Regions from separate parts of the Pseudomonas macauensis genome, predicted to be linked through region 3. Evidence: predicted binding sites of a transcription regulator. Region 3 holds the regulator's gene; each other region holds the start of a gene.
The links. The regulator sigma-54, encoded in region 3, starts transcription at its own class of promoters, with help from an activator protein. The targets are predictions, from matches to a motif close to ANTGGCATNNANNTTGCTNT.
Positions count from the first base shown of each region.

Region 1: the regulator sigma-54 is predicted to act here: its motif matches at 3,429-3,448, upstream of glnA (glutamate--ammonia ligase).
Region 2: the regulator sigma-54 is predicted to act here: its motif matches at 3,162-3,181, upstream of glnK (P-II family nitrogen regulator).

Region 1 covers NZ_CP138377.1:5,521,542-5,527,368, reverse strand. Annotated here, with positions in the region: gene SD196_RS25280 (mechanosensitive ion channel family protein) at 1-1,625, shown strand, start outside; gene glnA (glutamate--ammonia ligase) at 1,923-3,332, opposite strand; gene thiI (tRNA uracil 4-sulfurtransferase ThiI) at 3,663-5,117, shown strand; gene typA (translational GTPase TypA) at 5,286-5,827, shown strand, end outside.
Region 2 covers NZ_CP138377.1:5,741,857-5,747,683, forward strand. Annotated here, with positions in the region: gene SD196_RS26250 (HAD family hydrolase) at 1-53, shown strand, start outside; gene sutA (transcriptional regulator SutA) at 322-648, opposite strand; gene SD196_RS26260 (secondary thiamine-phosphate synthase enzyme YjbQ) at 727-1,152, opposite strand; gene SD196_RS26265 (ammonium transporter) at 1,259-2,593, opposite strand; gene glnK (P-II family nitrogen regulator) at 2,635-2,973, opposite strand; gene SD196_RS26275 (accessory factor UbiK family protein) at 3,377-3,658, shown strand; partial or broken gene SD196_RS26280 (YifB family Mg chelatase-like AAA ATPase) at 3,698-4,546, shown strand; gene SD196_RS26285 (hypothetical protein) at 4,702-5,827, shown strand, end outside.
Region 3 covers NZ_CP138377.1:1,108,348-1,114,174, reverse strand. Annotated here, with positions in the region: gene lptC (LPS export ABC transporter periplasmic protein LptC) at 1-435, shown strand, start outside; gene lptA (lipopolysaccharide transport periplasmic protein LptA) at 422-958, shown strand; gene lptB (LPS export ABC transporter ATP-binding protein) at 958-1,683, shown strand; gene SD196_RS05180 (RNA polymerase factor sigma-54) at 1,925-3,424, shown strand; gene hpf (ribosome hibernation-promoting factor, HPF/YfiA family) at 3,503-3,811, shown strand; gene ptsN (PTS IIA-like nitrogen regulatory protein PtsN) at 3,821-4,285, shown strand; gene rapZ (RNase adapter RapZ) at 4,288-5,145, shown strand; gene SD196_RS05160 (HPr family phosphocarrier protein) at 5,178-5,450, shown strand; gene pmbA (metalloprotease PmbA) at 5,519-5,827, opposite strand, start outside.

The sequences.
Region 1 (5,827 bases), 1.7 Mb from region 3:
TCGGCCCCTGGCTGGTGGCGTTCCTGATCACCCTCTACCTGTCGGTGGTGCTGCCCAGCTCCCTGGGCAAGCTGCTGGCTATGGTGATGGCCTATGTGTTGGTGTGCGGCACGCTGTTCTCCGCGCTGTGCGTGATTTCCCTGTCGCTGCTCAGCGGCCCGCACCGCATGCGTGCGCTGGATATCCTGCGGCGGCGCGCCTTCCGCCCCTTGTGGCTGATCGGCAGCCTGGCGTCGCTGGGCGAGGTGATGCACGACCCGCGCGTCACCGACAGCCTCGGTCCGAGCACGGCGCTGTGCGTCGGCTCGCTGGCGAACATCTTCGCGGCGTTGTTCACCGCGCTGTTCGTCCTGCAGTTCCGCCGGCCGATCGCCCACCTGATCCGCAATCAGCCACTGGAACGCCGCCTCAAGCGCCGAGGCCTGCACGAGCTGGTCGAGTTGGTGGGTTCGCTGTGGTTCCTGCCGGTACTGGTGCTGGTGGGGATTTCCCTGTTCGCCACCGTGGTCACCGCCGGCGACAGTACCTATGCCCTGCGCCGCGCGTTGTTGTGCGCCCTGATCGCGGTGGTGGCGATGACCGTCAACGGCCTGATCCGTCGCGCCCACCTGCGCTCCTCGCGCCATGGCAGCCGCCGCAGCGCGCCCTATGTCGAGCAGTTGCAGAATTTCGCCTACACCTTGCTGCACATCGCCAACCTGCTGGTGTTCCTGGAGATCGGCCTGCGCGTCTGGGGCATGTCGCTGATCGCCTTCACCGAAGGCGACGGCTCGGAGATCAGCCTCAAGCTGATCAGCTTCGGCACCACCCTGCTGGTGGCCTGGCTGGTGTGGATTCTTGCCGACACAGCGGTCCAGCACAGCCTTGGCCTGGGCGGCAAGAACCGCAGCAACACCCGCGCGCTGACCATGCTGCCGCTGATCCGCAACGTGCTCTTCGTGACCATTGCGGTGATTGCGCTGATCGTCGCGCTGGCCAACATGGGCATGAACGTCACCCCGCTGCTGGCAGGCGCGGGCGTCATTGGCCTGGCCATCGGTTTCGGCGCGCAGTCGCTGGTGGCGGACCTGATCACCGGCCTATTCATCATCATCGAGGACTCGCTGTCCATCGACGATTACGTGGATGTCGGCGGCCACCTCGGCACCGTCGAGGGCCTGACCATCCGCACCGTGCGCTTGCGCGACCTGGACGGCGTGGTGCATACCATCCCGTTCAGCGAGATCAAGAGCATCAAGAACTACTCGCGGGAGTTCGGCTACGCGATGTTCCGCTGGCCGGTGCCCGCCAGCATGCCGATCGACGATGCGGTGACACTGGTCCATGAGGTGACCCGCGACCTGCGCGGCGACCGCACCATCAGCCGCGCCATGTGGTCGGCGCTGGAGATGCAGGGTGTGGAGAGCTTCGACAACGGCCAGGCGATCCTCCGCTTCCGCCTGAAGACCGCGCCGATCCGACAGTGGGAAGTGCAGCGCGCCTTCAACCTGCGCCTGCGCCAGAAGCTGGACAAGGCGGGCCTGGAGCTGGCGATGCCGCGCCTGAACGTGCAGCTTTCACGGATGCGCACTTCGCAGCGCGACGATGACGACGGGCGTGGCGCGCCGGCGGACGGCGGGATCTGAGGTATCCGTAGGGCGTACAGCCGTTCGCGGTTGTACGCCGATTCACCGCGCCCTGTCGTCGGAGCCGTGGCCAGCCCCGGAGTGGTCTGGGGCCAAGGTCAGACGGCGTATAACGTCGAACGTTATATGCCCTACGCTCCGTGGTGCTTGCTTGTATGGCGTAGGGTAGGACCCGGTCGGAGAGTTCGTTCGCAGGCACGGCCCTGGTGTTTCCCTGGAGCCGCTGTTTTATCCGCCCATAAAAAAGGCCTCCCGAAGGAGGCCTTAATACTGACGCTATTTATAGGTACTCGTGGATCAGACGCTGTAGTACAGGTCGTATTCCAGCGGGTGCACGAAGGTGCGCACCTTGATTTCTTCTTCCGACTTCAGCTCGATGTAGGCATCGATGAACTCGTCGGTGAACACGCCGCCCTTGGTCAGGAACGCACGGCCCTTGTCGAGTTCTTCCAGCGCCTCTTTCAGGCTGCCGCAAACCTGCGGGATTTCCTTCGCCTCTTCCGGCGGCAGGTCGTACAGGTTCTTGTCGGCGGCATCGCCGGGGTGAATCTTGTTCTGGATGCCGTCCAGGCCGGCCATCAGCAGAGCGGCGAAGCACAGGTAGGGGTTGGCAGCCGGGTCCGGGAAGCGCGCTTCGATACGGCGGGCTTTCGGGCTGGATACGTACGGAATACGGATCGAGGCGGAGCGGTTGCGGGCCGAGTAGGCCAGCATGACCGGTGCTTCGAAGCCCGGAACCAGACGCTTGTAGGAGTTGGTGGCCGGGTTGGTGAAGCCGTTCAGGGCCTTGCCGTGCTTGATGATGCCGCCGATGAAGTACAGGGCGGTGTCGGACAGGCCGGCATAGCCTTCGCCAGCGAAGGTGTTCTTGCCATCCTTGGAGATGGACATGTGAACGTGCATGCCCGAGCCGTTGTCGCCGTACAGCGGCTTCGGCATGAAGGTCACGGTCTTGCCGTAGGCATCGGCCACGTTGTGGATGCAGTACTTCAGGGTCTGAACTTCGTCAGCCTTGGCAACCAGGGTGTTGAACTTCACGCCGATTTCGTTCTGGCCGGCAGTCGCCACTTCGTGGTGGTGAACCTCGATGACCAGGCCCATCTCTTCCATGGCGTTACACATGGCGGTACGGATTTCGTGGTCGTGGTCGACCGGCGGTACCGGGAAGTAGCCGCCTTTCACGCCCGGACGGTGGCCCTTGTTGCCCGACTCGATGTCGGCGTCGGTGTTCCAGGAGGCCTGCTCGGAGAAGATCTTGAACATCGAGCCGGAGATGTCGGACTTGAACTTCACTTCGTCGAAGATGAAGAACTCCGGCTCCGGACCTACGAATACGGTGTCGCCGATACCGGTGGACTTCAGGTATTCCTCGGCGCGCTTGGCGATGTTGCGCGGGTCGCGCTCGTAGCCTTGCATGGTGCTCGGCTCGATGATGTCGCAGACGATGATCAGGGTCGGCTCTTCGGTGAACGGGTCGAGCACGGCGGTGCTGTCGTCCGGCAGCAGGATCATGTCGGAGGCTTCGATGCCTTTCCAGCCTTCGATGGAGGAGCCGTCGAACATCTTGCCGGCTTCGAAGAAGTCATCGTCCAGCGCGTCGCGAGCCGGCATGGTGACGTGTTGCTGCTTGCCTTTGGTGTCGGTGAAGCGCAGGTCTACCCACTTCACGTCATGATCTTTGATCAGTTGTTGCGACTTGTACGACATGCTGTCCTCCAGGAGGGATTAGAGCTGGGAGCTTTCTGTGCCCCAGTATCGGGTGATGCCGGCCGGATAGTCCGCCAGGGCAACCTGCCTCACAAGAGAGCAAGTTGCGTGCCAGTGCCCGCAATCGTGCAGAAGCGCTGATTTCCGGGGCTTTGGCTAACGTAACCGGGAATTGCAGGGTAATTGTGCACCGTTTTAGTGCTTCATCATGGTGCGTCCGTCCATTTTGGTGCACCTAAAAGAAAGTCTCCGAATTCTGCTCAAGTCTTGAGCAATTTCGGATATAATCTTGCCCCTTTTTTTCTGTCCCATGGCAATCGCCCGGTCCGCATGAAACTCATCGTCAAGGTCTTCCAGGAAATCACCATCAAGAGCCGGCCGGTGCGCAAGCGCTTCATCCGCCAGCTGGCGAAGAACATTCGCACGGTGCTCCGCGACCTCGACCCCGAGCTGCGGGTGGAAGGCGAGTGGGACAACCTGGACGTCGAGACCCAGGTCACCGACCCGAAGGTCCTGCGCGAGATGATCGAGCGCCTGACCTGCACGCCGGGCATCGGCCACTTCCTGGAAGTGCACGAGTACCCGCTGGGCGACTTCGACGACATCCTGGAGAAGTGCAAGCTGCACTTCGCCGACAAGCTGCCGGGCAAGATCTTCTCCATGCGCTGCAAGCGCGCCGGCAAGCATCCGTTCACCTCCATCGACGTCGAGCGCTACGTCGGTGGCGGCCTGCGCCAGCAGTGCGGCGCGGCGGGCGTCTCGCTGAAGAACCCGGAAGTGCAGGTGCGGGTGGAAATCCGCTATGACCGCCTGTACGTGATCCACGCCCAGCACGAGGGCCTAGGCGGCTACCCGCTGGGCGCGCTGGAGCAGGTGCTGGTGCTGATGTCCGGTGGCTTCGACTCCACCGTGGCGGCCTACCAGATGATGCGCCGCGGCATGATCAGCCACTTCGTGTTCTTCAATCTCGGTGGCCGTGCCCATGAACTGGGCGTGATGGAAGTTGCACACTATCTATGGGAGAAGTTCGGCCGTTCCCAGCGCGTGCTGTTCGTCAGCGTGCCCTTCGAGGAAGTGGTCGGCGAGATTCTCACCAAGGTCGACGACAGCTACATGGGCGTGACCCTCAAGCGCATGATGCTGCGCGCCGCCAGCCGGGTGGCCGAGCGCCTGGAGCTGGACGCGCTGGTGACCGGCGAGGCGATTTCCCAGGTGTCCAGCCAGACCCTGCCGAACCTCTCGGTGATCGACCGGGTGACTGACACCCTGGTGCTGCGTCCGCTGATCGTCAGCCACAAGCAGGACATCATCGACACCGCGACGAAGATCGGCACCGCCGAGTTCGCCAAGCACATGCCTGAGTACTGCGGCGTGATCTCGGTGAACCCGACCACCCAGGCCAAGCCCTACCGCGTCGACCACGAAGAAACCAAGTTCGACATGGCCGTGCTCGACCGCGCCCTGGAGCGCTCCACCCAGATGACCGTCGACCGCGTGATCGACGAGCTGGGCAAGGACCTGCCGGTGGAAATGGTCGACGAGGTGCTGCCCGGCCAGATCGTGGTGGACATCCGCCACCCGGATGCCCAGGAAGATGAACCGCTGGCGCTCGAAGGCATCGAAGTCCTGGCCATGCCGTTCTATGCCATCAACAGCAAGTTCAAGGAACTGGACCCCAACCGCCAGTACCTCCTGTACTGCGACAAGGGCGTGATGAGTCGCCTGCATGCCCACCATCTGGTCAACGAAGGGCACACCAATGTGCGTGTTTACCGTCCGCAATAAAGGCGCGGACCAACGCCGCCAGCCCGGACTGTTCGGCGGCAGCATCCGCCATCGACCACCCGACACATTCGGTGCGTAGGCTCACGCCCTGACCTTTTGCACCGCCGCGCCACGGCCCGGCCCCGCTGCCAGAGAGGCAGCCGAAGATTCACTATCGAGACTGACACTGTGATCGAAAAACTGCGCAATATCGCCATCATCGCCCACGTCGACCATGGCAAGACCACCCTCGTTGACAAGCTGCTGAAGCTGTCCGGCACCCTCGACCGCAAAGAAGCGGAAAACGAGCGCGTGATGGACTCCAACGACCAGGAAAAAGAGCGTGGCATTACCATTCTGGCGAAGAACACCGCCATCAAATGGAATGACTACAACATCAACATCGTGGACACCCCCGGCCACGCCGACTTCGGTGGCGAGGTAGAGCGCGTGATGTCCATGGTGGACTCCGTACTGCTGGTGGTCGACGCCCAGGACGGCCCCATGCCGCAGACCCGCTTCGTGACCCAGAAGGCCTTCAAGGCCGGCCTGCGTCCGATCGTGGTGGTGAACAAGATCGACCGTCCGGGCGCGCGTCCTGACTGGGTCATCGACCAGATCTTCGACCTGTTCGACAACCTGGGCGCCACCGACGAGCAACTGGACTTCCCGATCGTCTACGCCAGCGCCCTGAACGGCATCGCCGGCCTCGACCACGAGAAGATGGACGA
Region 2 (5,827 bases), 1.4 Mb from region 3:
GCGCGATCATCCACAACCTGGCGGAGCTGCCGGGGGTGCTCGCGAAGCTGTAAGGCCGTCACGCGACCGTAGGGCGTACAACCGTTCGCGGTTGTACGCCGATACACCCTGATTGCCAGCTGGCGGGTGGGTTGAGTTCGAAGCGCTCGGTAAGAGACTTCCGGGCTGGAGTCCGCGCGGCCGGAAACCAAGGTCAAACGGCGTATAACGTCGAACGTTATACGCCCTACGCTCCTGACGGCGACAACTCTACGAGTTCCATGAAAAAGCCCCGCCACTCCCTCTCGGGAATGGCGGGGCTTTTTCATGTCGCGTCAGATATCAGATAGGGCGGCTGCCGTATTTGCTATCCGGCTTCTTGGGCGGATCGGCGACCACGTTGGGTTCGATCTCCTGCACCTTGCCACCGCGATTGAGGAACTCCTCCATCGCCTTGGCCAGGGCATCGCGTTCCTTCTGCTTGGCTTCGACCGAGGGCAGTTCCTCTTCCTCTACCGCGGCCTTGGCTTTCTTGCCGCCACCGGAAGAAGAAGGGGCTTCATCCCCATCGTTGCCTTCGGCTTCACCATCGTCAGCCGCGGCGAGTTCCTCGCCATCGTCCTCATCGGCGCCGTCCAGCTCGTCCTGTTCCAGTTCTTCGTCGCTCATTGTTCAACCTCTGTGGTGCTGCAAAGCACGTTAGTTATAGCCCAGCTGCGCGCTTTGACGAACGCAGCTGGAAAAAATTCACACAAGCTCGCCCTGCCAGGTCGCCAGTATCCTGCGCGGGCCCCCGTGGTCACGGTGCTCGCCGAGATAGATACCTTGCCAGACGCCCATTGCCAAGTGGCCATCCTGTATCGGCAGGGTCAGCTGGCAGCCCAGCAGGCTGGCCTTGAAGTGCGCCGGCAGATCGTCCGGGCCTTCGTAGTCATGTTCGTAACCGCCCTCGCCCTGCGGCACCAGGCGATTGAAGAATCGCTCGAAGTCGCGGCGCACCGAGGGATCGGCATTCTCGTTCACCGTCAGCGACGCCGAGGTGTGCTGCAACAGCAGGTGCAGCAGGCCGACACGGCACTTCGCAAGCTCCGGCAACGCGGCCAGGACCTCGTCAGTGACCAGGTGGAAACCTCGCGAACGAGGGCGCAGGGTGATGGATTTCTGCTGCCACATGGCGGGCTCTCCTCCGTCGGGAACGGTGATGCGCGCGCATTCTAGCGTGATGCTCAAAAAAACAAAGGGCGCCCGTAGGCGCCCTTCGTCGAACTTGCGCGAACCCTTACAGGTTGTAGCCGCGCTCGTTGTGCAGGGAGAGGTCCAGACCCATGGTTTCCTCTTCCTCGCTGACGCGCAGGCCCATGAGCAGGTCCAGCACCTTGAGGATCACGAAGCTGACGATCGCGGTGTAGACGATGGTGAAGGCCACACCCTTGAACTGGATGAACAGCTGGGCGCCGATGTCGGTCACGGTGCCGAAGCCGCCCAGGGCAGGCGCGGCGAACACACCGGTGAGCAGGGCGCCGACGATGCCGCCGACCGCATGCACGCCGAAGGCGTCCAGGGAATCGTCGTAGCCGATGGCGCGCTTGAGGCTGGTGGCGGCGAAGAAGCAGATCACGCCGGCAGCCAGGCCGATCACGATGGCGCCCATCGGGCCGCAGGTACCGGCGGCCGGGGTAACGGCGACCAGGCCGGCAACCACGCCGGAGGCGATGCCCAGGGCGCTCGGCTTACCGTGGGTGATCCACTCGGCGAACATCCAGCCCAGGGCAGCGGCGGCGGTGGCGATCTGGGTGACCAGCATGGCCATGCCGGCAGTGCCGTTGGCGGCAGCAGCGGAACCGGCGTTGAAGCCGAACCAGCCCACCCACAGCAGCGCCGCGCCGACCAGGGTGTAGCCCAGGTTGTGCGGTGCCATGGCGGCATTCGGGTAGCCCTTGCGCTTGCCCATCACCAGAGCGGCGACCAGGCCCGCGACACCGGCGTTGATGTGCACCACGGTGCCACCGGCGAAGTCCAGCACGCCCCAGTCCCACAGCAGACCGCCGTCACCGCTCCACACCATGTGGGCGATCGGCGCGTAGACCAGGGTGAACCACAGCGCGGTGAAGATCAGCAGGGCGGAGAACTTCATGCGCTCGGCGAAGGCACCGACGATCAGCGCCGGGGTGATGATCGCGAAGGTCATCTGGAACATCACGAACACGCTTTCGGGGAACAGCGCGGCGGCGGACGTCAGACCGGTGTTGGTCAGGCCGCTGAGGAAGGCCTTGTCCAGGCCACCGACGAAGGAGGCGAAGTTGACCACGCCCTTTTCCATGCCGACGGTGTCGAAGGCCAGGCTGTAGCCGTAGACGACCCAGAGGATGCTGATCAGCGCGGTGATCGCGAAGCACTGCATCATGATCGACAGGACGTTCTTGGCGCGCACCATGCCGCCGTAGAACAGGGCCAGACCGGGGATGGTCATCAGCAGCACCAGCGCGCTGGAAATCAGCATCCAGGCGGTGTCACCGCTGTTCAGGACGGGGGCCGCGGCTTCGTCAGCCAGGGCCAGTCCGGGCATTGCGAGAGGCAATAGGGCGCCTAGCCCTGCGTATTTGCGCAGAGTCATTGTTGTTTCTCCTGGGGCGTGGGGTTCGGTGTGGGCTTGGCTTAGATCGCGTCGGTGCCGGTTTCGCCGGTACGGATACGAATGGCCTGTTCCAGGTTTACGACAAAGATCTTGCCGTCACCGATTTTCCCGGTGTTGGCGGCCTTGGTGATGGCTTCGATAACACGATCCAGTTGGTCATCGGCGATGGCGACGTCGATCTTCACCTTGGGCAGGAAGTCGACGACGTATTCCGCGCCACGGTACAGCTCGGTGTGGCCCTTCTGCCGGCCGAAGCCCTTGACTTCGGTCACAGTGATGCCCTGCACGCCGATCTCGGACAGCGACTCACGAACGTCGTCCAGCTTGAACGGCTTGATGATGGCTGTGACTAGCTTCATGTAACTCTCTCCCGTGTTTTGGTGGACCCGCCCCAGGAAGAACGAACCCGGGGACAAGTCTAAGCGCAGTGTCTGGCTTTTGTAATGCGCCGGCCGCCCTACCTCAGCACTCCGACTGCCTTGATCGAAGCAATCCACCGCCTCGCCTGCAGCACCGGAACTGCATCGGTGCACGCCATGCATGCCCCAAAGCATGAACCTTGCCAGCTCGGTGAAATGCCCGTGCTTTCAGCCACTTGCTGGAAGTCCGGGGCTTCTGGCCAATCGCCAGTGGCCATCGGGCGCACCGAAAGCGCGCACGCGCAGCGGGCATACTGCTCAAAAAGCGTGCAATCCCCCGCCCCGCTGCCAGTGCTGGCTGCGTGATAGACTGCGCTCTGATTCAATCCGGAACCCATGAACCATGCTGCCGCCCAAAGCCTTCCTCGATGCCATCAGCCAACAAGCCGGACGCCTGTTCGGCGGCGAATCGCCCCTGCCGAAGGCCGAGCTGGAAGCCCAGTTCAAGGTTCTGATGCAGAGCGCCTTCAGCAAGCTCGACCTGGTCAGCCGTGACGAGTTCGACAGCCAGATGGTGGTACTCGCCCGCACCCGCGCCCGCCTCGAAGCACTGGAAGCCAAGGTCGCGGAAATGGAAGCCAAGCTCTCGCCGCCCGCCGAGGCCCCGGCCGAACACGCCGAATAAGCCCCACCGGCGGGGCGGCATGTGATCAAGGAGTGATCCATGTCCCTCGCCATCGTCCACAGCCGCGCCCAGGTCGGCGTCGAAGCGCCCGGCGTTACCGTCGAGGCGCACCTGGCCAACGGCCTGCCGTCGCTGACCCTGGTCGGCCTGCCCGAAGGCGCGGTGAAAGAGAGCAAGGACCGCGTGCGCAGCGCCCTGCTCAACTCAGGTTTCGACTTCCCCGCCCGCCGTATCACCCTCAATCTTGCCCCGGCTGATCTGCCGAAAGATGGCGGGCGCTTCGACCTGGCCATCGCCCTGGGCATCCTCGCCGCCAGCGGACAGCTCGCCGATGCCGGTGGCCTGGATGACCTGGAATGCCTGGGCGAACTGGCGCTCTCCGGCACCCTGCGTCCGGTGCCGGGCGTGTTGCCCGCCGCCCTGGCCGCCCGCGCCGCCGGGCGGGCGCTGGTGGTGCCGAAGGAGAATGCCGAGGAAGCCAGCCTCGCCAGTGGGCTGACGGTCTATGCGGTCGGCCATCTGCTGGAGCTGGCCGCGCACTTCAGCGGCCAGGAACGCCTGCGGCCCTACGAGGCGAACGGCCTGCTGCGCAGCACGCCGCCCTACCCCGACCTGGCCGACGTACAGGGCCAGACAGCCGCCAAGCGCGCCCTGCTGGTGGCTGCAGCCGGCGCGCACAACCTGTTGCTCAGCGGCCCGCCCGGCACCGGCAAGACACTGCTGGCCAGCCGCCTGCCCGGCCTGATGCCGCCGCTGGATGAAGACGAGGCCTTGCAGGTGGCGGCGATCCATTCCGTGGCCGGTCGCGGGCCGCTGACCCACTGGCCGCAGCGGCCCTTCCGCCAACCGCACCATACGGCGTCAGCGCCAGCGCTGGTCGGTGGCGGCTGAGGCAACAAGAAATAATTGGGAAAATAAAGAATATTCTGAGACAGATTTAGCACTATCTCGCCCGACTAAAACACTTCCGTTGGCGCGCCGTCCCCTCGTATGATTTGAGAGAGCCTTTTCCTTCGCAGTGGCCCTAGCACAGGGAATCCGCGGTGCCGCACGTACTCAAGCGCGTCAAATACTACCCCTCTCCATCTCGGAGCAGGACCTACGAGCTGGACCTTGAATTACCTCCTGGCGACTGGCTTGTCTGGTGGTACAGCTCACTGGTTCGCAACACGAGCGACAACACAGTCCCGCTGGTGAACGTCATTTTTCGGCGTCTCGACGGTGACACCCTCACTGACACGTTCGATAAGCGTGAAATCGCGCTGAGCCGCCTGTGTTTCTATCAACCTGGCCTGATATTGGTTGATAACAAAGTGGCTGAAAGAGTCGTCTACGAGACCGCTTGGTTTGATGTGAGCTTTTCCTTCGAGGGGTCTCACTGGAGCTTCCGGACTGCGAAGGACTTGGGGCTATGCCAGGAGAACAGCCCTTACCCCCTGCCTCCCAAGTGTCATGGCGACTGGGCTATCGAATTCTCGATGGGCAAGAAACGCCTGCAATTGAACTGCATAGAACTCCTCGTCCGGGGTTACTCCAGGGGGTCAGAAATTCCGAGGATCCTCACCACTTACGGTTGGTCTGAGGCAAAAGCCCGGCTTTTCTCAAAGGACACACCTCCTGACGAGCTCATTCCCAAGAAAAAGCCACTAACTGGCAACGAAAAGTGGATCGTTTACCCCCACAAGGACATGAAGAAGGACGACGACCTCCTTCTAGCCCATCTGGCAAACGATGAGCCGTATGGGGCGACTTCGGCGCGACTCCTACATGCCCAGCTCAATAACGACAAATTCAAGTCGGGCTACTCCCAACAACTGCAGGTTCGCCCCTGGTTTAACAGCGCGACGAAGCTGAGATGCCGCGGCTTTTGGAACAGCGATGGCAAAAGCTTCCTGTGCACCGAATTGGTGGGGATGCAGATGCCATCGGGACTCCCGATTGAGGTCAGGAGAGATAAGGCTGAGCAGGTCGAAGGAGCCACTGAAGATCTGCTGGCGGGGGAAGGCAGCCGTTTGACTCCAGATGAGCTCGATTCGCTAGCTCTTACGGATCGGTCACAGCCGCGAAGCTCCTATCCACGCGAAGAAATCGAAGACGACTCCTTCGAAGTTTTGGGCGACAGATGCGTGGAGAGGGTCAAGGTCGCGAAGCCATACGAGCGACGGAAGT
Region 3 (5,827 bases):
TACGCGGTCAACGCCCACAGCGTGCAGTACCGCGTCGACGGTACGCTCGCCTACGAGATGACCGCAGACAAATTGGAACACCTGAAAGCGACCGACGTGACCATGGTCACCACGCCGGACCTGTACTTCTACCGCGTACAGGAACCGCAGCCGTGGCATGTCCAGAGCGTTCGCGCCGAAGTCGGCCCCGAGGGCAAGCAGGTCGAGTTGATCGACGACGTGCGCGTGGCGCGCACCGATGCGCAACAGCGCACGCTGCTGCTCAACACGAGCCGGATGACGGTGTTCCCGGACAAGGACTATGCGCAGACTGACCAGCCCGTGAAAATCACCGAACCCAACGGTGTGACCACGGCTGTTGGAATGAAAGCGTATCTGAAAGACAGCCGGATGCTCCTGCTGTCCAACGTAAGAGGTCAGCATGAGGCTCGTTAACACCCTCCCCCTTCTCCTCAGCCTCGCCGCCGCCATCGGCAGCTCCGCCGCATGGGCCCTTCCCACCGACCGGGAACAGCCCATCCGCGTCCAGGCCGACAGCGCCGAACTGGACGACAAGCAAGGCGTTGCCGTCTACCGCGGTGACGTGGTGGTGACCCAGGGCAGCATGAAGCTGACCGGCAACACTGTCACGCTCAAGCAGAACAAGAACGGCGATATCGAGGTCGTGACCTCGGTGGGCAAGCCCGCCTACTTCGAGCAGAAGCCTTCGCCGGAGAAAGAGATCACCAAGGCCTATGGCCTGACGATCCAGTATTTCGTCACCCAGAACCGCGTCGTACTGATCGACCAGGCCAAGGTGATCCAGGAAGGCAACACCTTCGAAGGCGAGAAGATCGTCTATGACACCCAGCGCCAGATCGTCAACGCAGGCCGCGCCACTGGCGCCCAGGTGACCACGCCACGCCCGCGTATCGACATGGTCATCCAGCCCAAGAAAAAGCAGGATCAAGCGCAGTAATGGCTACGCTCACCGCCCAGCACCTCGCCAAGAGCTACAAAAGCCGGCAAGTGGTCCGCGATGTCAGCATGAGCATCGACAGCGGACAGATCGTCGGCCTGCTCGGCCCCAACGGAGCGGGCAAGACCACCTGCTTCTACATGATCGTAGGCCTGGTCCGTGCCGACCAGGGTGTGGTCCGTATCGACAACCAGGACGTGACCCACCTGCCCATGCACGGCCGCGCCCGTGCCGGTATCGGCTACCTGCCGCAGGAAGCCTCGATCTTCCGCAAGCTATCGGTGGCCGACAACATCAGCGCGATCCTCGAAACCCGCAGCGACCTGGATCGCAGCGGCCGCCAGGAAGCCCTGGAGGGCCTGCTCGAGGAATTCCACATCCACCACATCCGCGACAACCTCGGCATGAGCCTGTCCGGTGGCGAGCGGCGTCGCGTGGAAATCGCCCGCGCCCTGGCCAGTTCGCCGAAGTTCATCCTGCTGGATGAACCCTTCGCCGGCGTCGACCCGATCTCCGTCGGCGACATCAAGCAGATCATCCATCACCTCAAGGCCAAGGGTATCGGTGTACTGATCACCGACCACAACGTCCGCGAGACGCTGGATATCTGCGAAACCGCCTACATCGTCAACGACGGTCAACTGATCGCCGAAGGCAGCGCCGAGACCATCCTCGCCAACGATCTGGTGAAGGAAGTCTATCTGGGTCACGAGTTCCGCCTCTGACCCAGCGGCCGCCCTCCAGGCGGCGCCTCGCCTCCCCCGCTAACGGCCCGGACCTGCATCCGGCGCCGCGTGTCGGGCCGCCTCGAAATCGCCCGATAATCAGGTTGTAACGAAAGGTCGACAGACCCTAGGCAAAGCGTCCAGACTCAGGCATATAATTTGCTTCCTCGCGGCGCCCCGGCGTCCGTAGTCGTGGATATGGCGCTTGCTGCGCCAGCGAACAAGGTGCCTAGTTCCAGCCATGAAACCATCGCTCGTCCTCAAGATGGGCCAGCAGCTGACGATGACTCCGCAGCTGCAACAGGCCATCCGACTGCTCCAGCTCTCCACGCTGGACCTGCAGCAGGAAATCCAGGAAGCCCTGGAGTCCAACCCCATGCTGGAGCGCCAGGAAGACGGCGAGGACTACGACAACAGCGACCCCATGGCCGATGGCGCCGAGTCCGCCCCCACCGCCAGCAGCAACACCCAGGACAACTATCAGGAAAGCACCACGCCCACTGCCGACAGCCTCGACGAGGACCAGTGGGCCGAGCGCATTCCCAGCGAGCTGCCGGTCGATACCGCCTGGGAAGACATCTACCAGACCAGCGCCAGCAGCCTGCCCGCCAGCGACGATGAGGAGTGGGACTTCACCGCCCGCACCTCCGCCGGTGAAAGCCTGCAGAGCCACCTGCTCTGGCAGCTCAACCTGGCCCCGATGTCCGACACCGACCGCCTGATCGGCCTGAGCATCATCGACGGCATCAACAACGACGGTTACCTCGAAGAATCCCTCGACGACATCCTCGCCTCCATCGATCCCGAACTGGGCGTGGAGATGGACGAAGTGGAAGTCGTCCTGCGCCGCGTGCAGCAGATGGAGCCCGCCGGCGTTGGCGCGCGCAACCTGCGCGAATGCCTGCTGCTGCAGCTGCGCCAGATGCCGGCCAACACCTACCTGCTGAACGAAGCCCAGAAGCTGGTCTCCGACCACCTCGACCTGCTCGGCAGCCGCGACTACAGCCAGCTGATGCGGCGCATGAAGCTCAAGGAAGACGAGCTGCGCGAAACCATCGAGCTGATCCAGTCGCTGCACCCGCGTCCCGGCTCGCAGATCGAGTCCGGCGAGGCCGAGTACGTGGTGCCGGATGTCATCGTCCGGAAGCATAACGAACGCTGGCTGGTGGAACTGAACCAGGAAGCGGTGCCGCGCCTGCGGGTCAATTCGCAGTACGCAGGCCTGGTGCGCCGCGCCGACTCCAGCGCCGACAACACCTTCATGCGCAACCAGCTGCAGGAAGCGCGCTGGTTCATCAAGAGCCTGCAGAGCCGCAACGAGACGCTGATGAAGGTGGCGACCCAGATCGTCGAGCACCAGCGTGGTTTCCTCGAATACGGCGAGGAAGCGATGAAGCCGCTGGTCCTGCACGACATCGCCGAAGCCGTGGGCATGCACGAGTCGACCATCTCGCGCGTCACCACGCAGAAATTCATGCACACCCCGCGTGGCATCTTCGAGCTGAAGTACTTCTTCTCCAGCCACGTCAGCACCTCCGAGGGCGGCGAATGCTCGTCCACCGCCATCCGCGCGATCATCAAGAAACTGGTCGCGGCGGAAAGTCCGAAAAAGCCATTGAGCGACAGCAAGATCGCTGGTTTACTGGAGGCACAGGGCATTCAAGTGGCACGTCGCACCGTCGCCAAGTACCGGGAGTCCTTAGGGATTGCTCCCTCCAGCGAACGCAAGCGACTGGTATGACGTTGATCCACGCCAAAGTGTTCCGGCGGCAGGCCACCTAACCTGCCACTTACACACGGGCAATAAGGAGAAAGCGGTATGCAAGTCAACATCAGTGGACATCAACTGGATGTGACCGACGCCCTGCGCGACTATGTCGGCGAAAAACTCGGACGACTGGAGCGCCACTTCGACAAGATCACCAATGTTCAGGTCATCATGGAGGTCGAGAAGCTAAAGCAGAAAATCGAAGCCACCCTGCACATCGCAGGTGGCGAAGTAGTGGCCTGTGCCGAACATGAAGACATGTATGCGGCCATCGACCTGCTCACTGACAAGCTCGACCGCCAACTGATCAAGCACAAGGAAAAATACCTCGAACGCCAGCAGGGAGTTGGTGTTCGTTAACCCCTCCCTATGATTCGACTTGAGCAAATCCTGACCCCCGGCCGTTCCCTGGTGAACGTGCCGGGCGGCAGCAAAAAACGCGTCCTTGAACAAATCGCAAACCTGGTAGCTCGCGAGCTGCCAGGTTTCGACGCGCAAGACATCTTTGAAAATCTGGTGGCCCGGGAACGCCTGGGCTCCACTGGTTTCGGCAATGGCATCGCCATTCCGCATTGCCGCCTTCCTGGCTGCAAGTCCCCCATCAGCGCCATCCTGCACCTGGACCATCCGGTTGACTTCGATGCCCTCGACGGCGCGCCGGTCGACCTAGTGTTCGTCCTGCTGGTGCCCGAAGCCGCCACCGAAGAGCACCTGGAACTGCTCCGCCAGATCGCTTCTATGCTCGACCGTTCCGACGTCCGTGACCGCCTGCGCCACGCCGCCAACGGCGAGGAGCTGTACCGGATCGTCGTGGACTTCCAGAACGGCCACTGATCATGCGCCTGATCATCATCAGCGGACGTTCCGGCTCGGGTAAGAGCACCGCGCTCAACGTGCTCGAAGACAACGGTTTCTACTGCATCGATAACCTGCCCGCCAGCCTGCTCCCGGACCTTGCACAACGCGCACTGCTGCACACCGAACTGCTTCACCCGCAGGTAGCCGTCTCCATCGACGCACGCAACCTGCCCAGCCAGCTGCAGCGCTTCCCCGAACTGCTGCAGGAGGCTCGCGACAAGCACATCCAGTGCGATGTGCTGTACCTCGATGCCGATGATGAAACCCTGCTCAAACGCTTCTCCGAGACGCGCCGCCGGCACCCCCTGACCACCGACAGCCGCTCGCTGGCCGAAGCCATCGCCGACGAGGCCCATCTGTTGGCGCCGATTGCCGACCTGGCCGACCTCAAGCTCAACACCACACATCTGAACCTCTATCAGCTGCGCGACGTGCTCAAGCTGCGCCTGCTGAACAAGCCAGAACTGGGCACCGCCTTCCTGGTCGAATCCTTCGGCTTCAAGCGCGGCATGCCGGTGGACGCCGACCTGGTGTTCGACGTGCGCTGCCTGCCCAACCCCTACTGGAAACCCGAACTGCGCGAGCACACCGGGCTTGATGCGGATGTTCAGGAGTACCTGGCCGCGCAACCCGACGTCGAGGAGATGTATCAGGACATCCTCGGCTACCTGAACAAATGGCTGCCGCGCTTCGCCGCGAGTAACCGGGCCTATGTCACCATTGCCATCGGCTGTACCGGTGGCCAGCACCGCTCGACCTACCTGGCCGAGCGCATTGGCAAGGCCCTCAAGGAAACCCTCACCAACGTGCAGATTCGCCACCGCGACCTGAGCTAGTAGCAACACACAACAAAGGACAGCCCCTCGCGATGCCCGCCCTTGAAATCACCATCATCAACAAGCTTGGTCTGCACGCCCGTGCGGCGGCCAAATTCGTCGGCGTCGCGGGACGATACCCCTGCCAGATTCGCGTGGGGCGCAACCCGGAAAGCACCGTCGACGGCAAGAGCATCATGGCAGTGATGATGCTGGCCGCCGGCAAGGGCACCAACCTGCACATTGCCGCGGAAGGCGAGCAGGAAAATGAGGCGTTGGGCGCACTGGCCGAGTTGATCAACAACTACTTCGACGAAGGCGAGTAAGCGCCAGGAGCGGCTCTACACGAATGAAAAAGCCCGCCAGATGGCGGGCTTTTTCATGGGCAGCAATATCAGTTGCCGGCGACGGTCATGCGCTCAACCAGCACCGAGCCGGTGTGCAGGTTGCCGCGGAACTCCACGTCATTGCCAATGGCCACGATATTGCGGAACAGATCGCGCAGGTTCGCCGCAATGGTGACTTCCTGCACCGGGAACTGGATTTCGCCATTCTCCACCCAATAACCGCCCGCACCACGGGAATAGTCGCCGGTCACCAGGTTCACGCCCTGCCCCATCAGCTCCGTCACCAACAGGCCGCGGCCCATGCGACGGATCAGCGCCGCCTGGTCCTCGTCACCATGGCTGACGAACAGGTTGTG